DNA from 4 places in the Methylobacterium sp. ME121 genome. Region 4 is predicted to be linked to each of the others. Evidence: predicted binding sites of a transcription regulator. Region 4 holds the regulator's gene; each other region holds the start of a gene.
The links. The regulator LexA, encoded in region 4, represses DNA repair genes until DNA is damaged. The targets are predictions, from matches to a motif close to TGTTCNNNNTGTGTTCNG.

Region 1 (2,198 bases), on a different contig from region 4:
CCTACGCCAATCTCGGCAAGGACGACGACGTGCTGGAGATCGGGGCCAACCGCGCCATCGACCTGATCGTCGCCAAGGAGCAGGGCGGCGGCCGCGGCCGCCCGGCCGCCGATCCGGGCCGGCCGCTCGGCAAGGACGAGGCCAGCGGCCGAGACCTCGTGGTCAAGGCCGGCAAGTACGGACCCTACGTCACCGACGGCGAGGTCAACGCCACGCTGCCGAAGACGATGAGCGCCGAGGCGCTGACGCTGGACGAGGCGATCGCCCTGGTGAACGCCAAGCGCGCCGCGGGCGGCGGCAAGCCGGCGAAGCGGGGGGCGGCCCGGAAGAGTTCGGCGCGCGCCGCGAGCGGCGACAAGCCGGCGGCGAAGAAGACCGCCACGAAGAAGCCGGCGGCCAAGAAGGCGGCGACCAAGAAATCGAGCTCGGGCTGAGGGGCTCGCGGGCGGGGGCCGGGAGCGGCCGCCCCGTCCGCGCGAGCGGAGCGAGGCGATCCGGGACAGCCCGGGGCCGCCGAGCGTGGCGCCGACCGGTTGCTTCGCTGCGCGCGCGGACGTCGGTGGGGGCTCGCCGCCCGCTCAGCGTGCGCCGCGGTCGGCGATCGGGATCAGACCAGGTAGGTGATGGTCGCCGCCAGCGCGGTCGCGAAGGTCGCCAGCGCGAGGGTGGTGGAGTTCATCAGGGCCCGGCCGGGCGGCACGCCGGCCGCGTCGTCGTCGCAGCCGAAGGCGGCGCCGGCCGCGTGCTCGAATCGGATCAGCGTGAGGCGGCGGGCCTCGATCGCGGCGTCGCTCATGGACTGCGGCTCCCTGACCACGGTCAAGATTTATCTCCGCCACTAACGTCGATCGTCCCGTTCTGTTCCGGTCGTCGCCTATGGAAGCCGGGCCTGCGGGTCACGAGAAAGCCTTAACCCATTGTTGTGCAACGTCGTGATGACGGCCCGGCGCGCACAACCGTGTCCCGTTGCGGCCGCGGCCCTCGCTCGCGGCGGCGCAGCATGCGATGATGCGACCGCTTCGCCGCAGGGCGAACGGCTTTGATGTTTCCGTTTTGTTCCGCTATCATGCGGGGATGAAGGCGCATGCTCCACGACCCGAGACCCGTCCCAAGACCCGTCCGCGCGATTCCGAGCCGGCCGACGCGCCGCGCGCGCGGAGGCCGCGCGTGAGCGACCCGGCGCGGGACCTGTTCGGGCCGGGCGGCAAGGGCGCGGCGGCCCGTCCGCCCGAGCCGCGGCGGCGCCTGGACGCCTCGGCCTCCGTGGCGACGCTCGCGGCCGCCGAGCCCGAGGGCGGCTACACCGCCTCCGACATCGAGGTGCTGGAGGGGCTGGAGCCCGTCCGGCGCCGGCCCGGCATGTATATCGGCGGCACCGACGAGCGGGCGCTGCACCACCTCTTCGCAGAGGTGATCGACAACTCGATGGACGAGGCGGTCGCCGGCCATGCCAGCTTCATCGAGGTGGAACTGGAGGAATCCGGCGCCCTCGTGGTCACCGACAACGGCCGCGGCATCCCGGTCGACCCGCACCCGAAGTTCCCCGGCAAGTCGGCGCTCGAGGTCATCATGACCACGCTGCACGCCGGCGGTAAGTTCGACTCGAAGGTCTACGAGACCTCGGGCGGCCTGCACGGCGTCGGCATCTCGGTGGTGAACGCGCTCTCCGACCTGCTGGAGGTCGAGGTCGCGCGCAACCAGACCCTCTACCGCCAGACCTTCTCGCGCGGTCACGCGCAGGGCGCGTTGGAGCTGGTCGGCCGGGTGCAGAACCGGCGCGGCACCCGGGTCCGTTTCCACCCGGACGCCCAGATCTTCGGCTCGCTGAAGTTCGACCCGCGCCGCCTGTTCAAGATGGCGCGCTCGAAGGCCTACCTGTTCGGCGGCGTCGAGATCCGCTGGCGCTGCGCTCCCGCCCTCCTCGAGGGGCTGGCGGACGTGCCGGCCGAGGCGGTCCACCGCTTCCCCGACGGGCTGCGCGACTATCTGGCCCGGGACATCGACGGAAAGGAGCTCGTCACCGAGGCGATGTTCTCCGGCAAGATCACCAAGCCGGGCTCGCACGGGTCGCTCGAATGGGCGGTGGCCTGGATGGTGGCCGAGGACGGGTTCTCGCACTCCTACTGCAACACCATCCCGACCCCCGAGGGCGGCACCCACGAGGCGGGCCTCCGCGTCGCGCTGCTGCGCGGCCTGCG
Region 2 (2,198 bases), on a different contig from region 4:
TTCTCCAGGAGCTTGCCCATGGCGATCGCGTGGGATCGCGGCAGCGGCATCTCGAGGATCTCCAAGAGTGCGTAGCAGTCGTCGCTGGCGCGATGACCTTCGAACCAGAAGCCCTGCTGGAAGCCGATGTAGAAGAGCTTCGTGCCCTCGACGCCCTCGGCCAACCATGGGATTTGGGTCTGTGAACACGCCCAAGCCTTGTCGATGAAGACGGGGCAGAGGCGCTCGCAGAACCGCCGATCGAAGTTCGCGTTGTGGGCGATGATGAGGTCGGCGTCCGCGACGAACGCGCGGAGCGCGGTCTCGTCGATGCGATGGCCGGCGACCATGGCGTCGGTGATCCCCGTCAGAGGGGTGATCTGGGACGGGATCGGCCGCGACGGCTCCCGGAAACTCTGGAACTCGGCGATCGGCCCGAGGATGGTGCCGGTCGGGTTGTAGGCGACCCGCAGCATCCCGAGTTCGATGATCTCGTCGGTGTGCGGGTTGAGGCCAGTGGTCTCGCAATCGAGGAGGATCGCGATCTTCACGCGATCCGGCAGCGGCCACTCATAGAGACCGCGCCGCTCGAGCTTGCGCAGGACGCGGTAGTGCGACGAGCTCTGCAGGGCGATCGCGTGCAGCTCGGCCTGAAACCGATCCATGAGCCCGCTCCTCGAATCCGAACGGTCCGAGTGCGCCTAGGAACAAATGCCAAGCGCGTCGGGCTGATGTCCTAGAACTGGAACGAGAACGAAAGCGGAACAAATCGGTAGAAACCACGCAGCCGGGGTGTGCCGCGTTAACCATATTTTGCTGTCGATTTCCGCTATCCCGAGTCACCGACTCGCAGATTCGCGGTCGAAGACGGCGCGAGACACAAGAGGTCGGTCGCAACCTTCGATTGCGCTTGTCCCCGCTTTCCACAGGTTTCCAAAGGCTGGCGCGGTCGCATCGCTTTCCGCTTGCCGCGTCGGAACCGACGGCCTTTCTGTTCCTTCTTTGTTCTTGTGGCGAACGGGGTGCAGCGTGGCCATTGCGCGGATCGAGGAGCTGCCCCCGGGCGGCCCGGTTGCTCGGATTCCGATCATGGGCCAGAGCCTGTGTGCAGGCTTCCCGTCGCCGGCCGACGATTTCCTGGAAGGCGCACTCGAACTGCCGCGGTGGCTCGCCCCGAACCCGCCGGCGACCTTCCTCTGGCGCATCTCGGGCGACAGCATGCGCGGAGCCGGCATCTTTGACGGCGACCTCGCCTGCGTCGATCGCAGCCTCGAGCCGAGCGACGGCAGCGTCGTCGTCGCGGCGATCGACGGGGAGATGTCGATCAAGCGCTACCGCAGGGAGGGCAACCGCGCCTGGCTCGCTTTCGAGAACCGCGACCTGCCGGTCTTCGCGGTCGAGGACCTCGCCGACGGGGTCATCTGGGGCGTCGTCCGGTTCACGATCCGCTGGCACACGGCGAAGGCGGCCCTGAAGCGATGATGGGGACGTTCCATAGGGCTGTTGCTACGTCCCGATAGCTGATGCTCTTGATCTCGATCAACGCGTGCGATCAAGTTCATCAGCGGTGATGAAGGCAAAATAGATGGCGATTCTCACGGACGAGCAACTCACTTTCTTGCGGCAGCAGAAAATTCCGATGGGAAGTCTTTTCGATGCGTCTGGGCTGCGCAAGGAAGCCTACCAAGCGCAAATGAAAAGCGAGGAAAAGCTCTTCGCCTATGGCGTTACGCCGTGCAAAGCGGGCAATCACACGCTTCGGACCCGTCCAGGGCATTGCATCCAGTGCGATCATTCCCGCATCGGATTTATGATCCGAGCACAGAAGCGAGCCTATGTGTACATTGCCGCTTCTCAGAAAGGACGGCTGATCAAGATTGGATCGACCGAGAACGTCGATTACCGCGCCAAATCGTTGAACGATCAGCGGTACGGTTCATGCTCTGACTGGGAAATGCTTGTCAAAGTTCTGAGCGACAGATCTGGTCGCCTTGAGGCTGATGTCCAGAGCCAGCTTGTCGAGTTTTCCGTCGTTGGGAGCTACACCAAAGAAGGCAAATTGCAGCAGTGCTATGAGCTGTTTCGATGCAATTTTTCGGATGCATACGATGCACTTCAATCGGAAGCCAAAGCCAACGAGAGTATAGATAGCCCGAACCACAGTCGGTCCGTTGTAAACTTCAACTTTCGATAGCGGCGCATGATGCGAGGATATTCCT
Region 3 (2,198 bases), on a different contig from region 4:
CAAGCAGTTCAAGGGCCGCATCCACGGTGCGGCCAAGGGCGGCTTCGAGCTGAACTTCGGCCAGTTCGGCCTGAAGGCGGTGGAGCCCGAGCGCGTCACCGCCCGCCAGATCGAGGCGGCCCGCCGCGCGATCACCCGCGAGATGAAGCGCCAGGGCCGCGTCTGGATCCGGGTGTTCCCGGACGTCCCGGTCTCGTCCAAGCCGACCGAGGTCCGCATGGGCTCCGGTAAGGGCGCCCCGGATTACTGGGCGGCCCGGGTCCATCCCGGCCGGATCATGTTCGAGGTCGACGGCGTTGCCGAGAACATCGCCAAGGAGGCGCTCCGCCTCGGCGCCGCGAAGCTCCCGATCCGCACGCGGGTCGTCCAGCGCATCGCCGACTGAACGGAGGATATCGTGAAGTCGACCCAGAGACTGTCTGATCTGAAGGCGCTGTCGCCGGATCAGCTGAATGACGAGCTGATCAACCTCAAGAAGGAGCAGTTCAACCTGCGCTTCCAGGGGGCCACCGGCCAGCTCGAGAACGTCGCCCGCGTCCGTGAGGTCCGCCGCGACATCGCCCGTGTCCGGACTCTGCAGCGCGCCAAGACGCTGCAGCAGGCCAAGGGCTGAGGCGGGTTTTAGGAGACAACCATGCCGAAGCGCATCCTGCAGGGCACCGTCGTCAGCGACAAGGGTGAGAAGACCATCGTGGTGAAGGTGGAGCGTCGCTTCACGCACCCGGTGATGAAGAAGACCGTGCGTCGCTCGAAGAACTATCACGCGCACGACGAGGGCAACGTCGCCAAGGTCGGGCAGACGGTGTTCATCGAGGAGTGCCGTCCGTTCTCGAAGACCAAGACCTGGAAGCTGGTCGAGGGCGACGCTGCCCAGGCCGAGGCCGGCGAAGCCGCCTGATCCCGCGATCCCGGCGGTTGCGGCTCCCCGCGATCGCCTGATCCCGGCCCGCGGCGTCGCGGGATGGTGCCCGCGAGGGTGTCCGTCCCGGGTTCGCCGGGTGACCGGAACGACGAACGCCCGGACGCAATTCGACTCGCGAGAGCCGGATTCGTGCCGGGCGTCGTCGTTTCCGGGAGCGCCTATGGGACGATTCGGCCGATCGGCCGCCGGGTGTTTCCCGGGCGTGTGAACGGCCAGCGTTCCGTCTCGAACTCGGTGTGCGCCGCGCAGCCGCACTTTCGCGTCCACCCGGCGGACGAGCGGCGTCCCGGGCCTTGTCGACTGAGAACAAAACGGGTACATAGAGGCGGTGGCGACGCGCGTTGTGAACTGCGTCCAACCCCTTCATAAGGAGCCCGCCAGATGGCCCAGCCCGCATTGAAAGTGGTCGACATGCCCCCGGTGGACAAGGACAAGTCCAAGGCGATCGACGCCGCCCTGTCTCAGATCGAGCGCGCCTTCGGCAAGGGCTCGATCATGCGGCTCGGCAAGAGCGACAAGGTTCAGGAGGTCGAGACCGTCTCGACCGGCTCGCTCGGCCTCGACATCGCGCTCGGCGTCGGCGGCCTGCCGCGCGGCCGCGTGATCGAGATCTACGGTCCCGAATCGTCGGGCAAGACGACGCTGGCGCTCCACACCATCGCGGAGGCCCAGAAGAAGGGCGGCGTCTGCGCCTTCGTGGATGCCGAGCACGCCCTCGACCCGGTCTATGCCCGCAAGCTCGGCGTGAACCTCGACGACCTGCTCATCTCCCAGCCCGACACGGGCGAGCAGGCGCTCGAGATCACCGACACGCTGGTGCGCTCCGGCGCCATCGACGTGCTGGTGGTCGACTCGGTGGCCGCGCTGACCCCGCGGGCCGAGATCGAGGGCGAGATGGGCGAGAGCCAGCCCGGCCTCCAGGCCCGGCTGATGAGCCAGGCCCTGCGCAAGCTGACCGGCTCGATCTCGCGCTCGAACTGCATGGTCATCTTCATCAACCAGATCCGGATGAAGATCGGCGTCATGTACGGCAGCCCCGAGACGACCACGGGTGGCAACGCCCTCAAGTTCTACGCGTCGGTGCGCCTGGACATCCGCCGCATCTCGACCCTCAAGGACCGCGACGAGGCGATCGGCAACCAGGTCCGCGTCAAGGTGGTGAAGAACAAGGTCGCGCCGCCGTTCAAGCAGGTCGAGTTCGACATCATGTTCGGCGAGGGCGTGTCGAAGGTCGGCGAGCTGATCGACCTCGGCGTGAAGGCCGGCATCGTCGAGA
Region 4 (2,198 bases):
ATCGATCCGGACCTCGCTCAGATTGCAGCCGGTGTACTCGCGCAGGGCGTTGGAGACGATCAGCATCCGGCGCAGCTGCCGGTTGTCGTAGACCTCGTAGGGCTCCTTGCAGCCGATCGTCACGACCTGGGGGGTGAGCGCCACGTAGTTCCGCGAGATGTAGGAGAACCCGGTGGTGCAGCCGGCGAGGCCGAGGGCGGCGAGGCCGAGGGGCAGCAGAGCCGCGGGTCGTCGCATCCTCGTCATTCCAAGAGGGTCCCAGCCCGCGCCCCGGATCCGCCGCCTGCCCGGCGGGGCACCGCGGTGCATTGAAACGGCTCCGCTTGCGCCGTCAATGCGTTTCTCCGCCTTGTCCCGCGGGCGCGCCGCAGCGCGCCGAGCGTGGCGGTGCCGCTCTTGCGGAACACTTGCGGAACGTTTAACCTGTTCGTGATTTGTTTCGGAGACCGTCACGTGGCGGTCCGCCAAGCCGCGAGTCCCCCGTCGATGCTCACGCGCAAGCAGCTGGACCTCCTGCGATTCATCCAGAGCCGGATGCAGGAATGCGGCGTCCCGCCGTCGTTCGACGAGATGAAGGATGCCCTCGACCTCAAGTCGAAATCCGGCATCCACCGGCTGATCACGGCGCTGGAGGAGCGCGGCTTTCTCCGGCGCCTGCCGAATCGGGCGCGCGCCATCGAGGTGATCCGCATCCCCGAGAGCCTGACGCAGGCCGCGCCGGCGCCCCAGACCCCCGCCGAGCCGCGCCGCTTCACGCCGAGCGTGGTCGAGGGCGGCAAGTCCAAGCAGCCGCCGGCCCCGGCGAGCACGCGGATGATCGACGAGTCCGGCCGGGCCATCTCGATCCCCGTCATGGGCCGGATCGCGGCCGGTACGCCCGTCTCGGCGATCCAGAACCAGAGCCACGCCATCACCCTGTCGCCGGACTTCGTGGCCGGCGGCGAGCACTACGCCCTCGAGGTGCGCGGCGACTCGATGGTCGAGGCCGGGATCCTGGACGGCGACCTCGTGGTCATCCGCAAGCAGGACACCGCCAATACCGGCGACATCATCGTGGCGCTGATCGACGACGAGGAGGCGACGCTCAAGCGCCTGCGCCGCCGCGGCTCCTCGATCGCCCTGGAGGCCGCCAACCCGGCCTACGAGACCCGCGTGCTCGGGCCCGACCGGGTCCGGATCCAGGGCCGCCTCGTCAGCCTCGTCCGCCGCTACTGAAGCGGCTCGGCCGGCGCGTCGCCGGGAGCGAGGTCTCCGCCCGGCGCGGCGGCCCCGTCCTCCGCGGCGCGGTCGCCCGGCTCCGCGGTGACCGGCCGCGGCGGTCCCGGATCGCGTCCCGGATCGCGTCCCGGGGCCGGCCGCCAGGGCACGGCGCGCCCGTCGTCCCGGGCGAAGCGCGCGGCGAAGCCGTCGCCGTCGGTCCGGAGGGCCACGGCGCCGCGGGCGGCGAGGACTTGCCGATCGATCACCAGGGGGCCCGTGCAGGTCGGCGGCGCCGCGAGGAAGGTGATCAGCACCGCGGCGCGGGCGCAATCCTCCGGGAAGGCCCGCCTGTCCCGGACGAGGGCGACCGCCCGCCCGTCCGGCAGCCGGGCGGTGCAGCCGAGCCGGTCGCAGCGCCCGCTGCCCGACCGGACGATGAGCGCCGCGGGCCGCCGCCCGTCACCGTCCGCCTTCAGCCACTGCTCGAGGACGAAGCCGGAGGGGCTTCCGAGGGCCGCGAGCCGCCCGTCCGGACCCCGCACCGCCGCTCCCGCGCCCTGCCGGTCGACGTAGAGGTCGTAGCGGTCGGGCCGGGCCGCGAGGACGAGGCCGAGCAGGACCGGCGGCACGGCGAGCCAGCGCAGGCGGGAGGCCGGCAGCGTCGCCAGCAGCAGGCCCGCGGTCAGCAGGGTCAGCGCTGCGGCGCCGAAGGCCGGCAGCACCAGGCTCGCCCGCTCGAACCCGGCGATCCAGTCCGAGATCGCCAGCATGCCGGCCACCGCCTGCCCCATCAGCCACCAGACCGGCCGGTCGAGGGCGAAGGGATAGGCGAGGCAGCCGATTACCGCGGCGGGCATCACCGCCAGGGAGACGAGCGGCAGGGTCAGGGCGTTGCCGACGAGGCCGAAGGGCTGAACCGTCTGGAAGTGGTAGGTGGCGAAGGGCGCGGTCGCGACCTGCGCCACAAGGGTCGTGGCCAGGGTCCCGGTGATCGCCGA

Region 1: the regulator LexA is predicted to act here: its motif matches at 1,044-1,061, upstream of parE (DNA topoisomerase IV subunit B).
Region 2: the regulator LexA is predicted to act here: its motif matches at 972-989, upstream of ME121_RS07810 (LexA family protein).
Region 3: the regulator LexA is predicted to act here: its motif matches at 1,225-1,242, upstream of recA (recombinase RecA).

Annotation. Positions count from the first base shown of each region.
Region 1 covers NZ_BBUX01000080.1:1,792-3,989, reverse strand. Annotated here, with positions in the region: gene topA (type I DNA topoisomerase) at 1-434, shown strand, start outside; gene ME121_RS28495 (hypothetical protein) at 608-796, opposite strand; gene parE (DNA topoisomerase IV subunit B) at 1,168-2,198, shown strand, end outside.
Region 2 covers NZ_BBUX01000007.1:83,825-86,022, reverse strand. Annotated here, with positions in the region: gene ME121_RS07815 (3'-5' exonuclease) at 1-644, opposite strand, end outside; gene ME121_RS07810 (LexA family protein) at 1,069-1,461, shown strand; gene ME121_RS33425 (GIY-YIG nuclease family protein) at 1,565-2,173, shown strand.
Region 3 covers NZ_BBUX01000086.1:16,112-18,309, reverse strand. Annotated here, with positions in the region: gene rplP (50S ribosomal protein L16) at 1-385, shown strand, start outside; gene rpmC (50S ribosomal protein L29) at 398-613, shown strand; gene rpsQ (30S ribosomal protein S17) at 635-898, shown strand; gene recA (recombinase RecA) at 1,334-2,198, shown strand, end outside.
Region 4 covers NZ_BBUX01000010.1:50,244-52,441, forward strand. Annotated here, with positions in the region: gene ME121_RS09620 (hypothetical protein) at 1-237, opposite strand, end outside; gene lexA (transcriptional repressor LexA) at 487-1,215, shown strand; partial or broken gene ME121_RS09630 (ComEC/Rec2 family competence protein) at 1,209-2,198, opposite strand, start outside.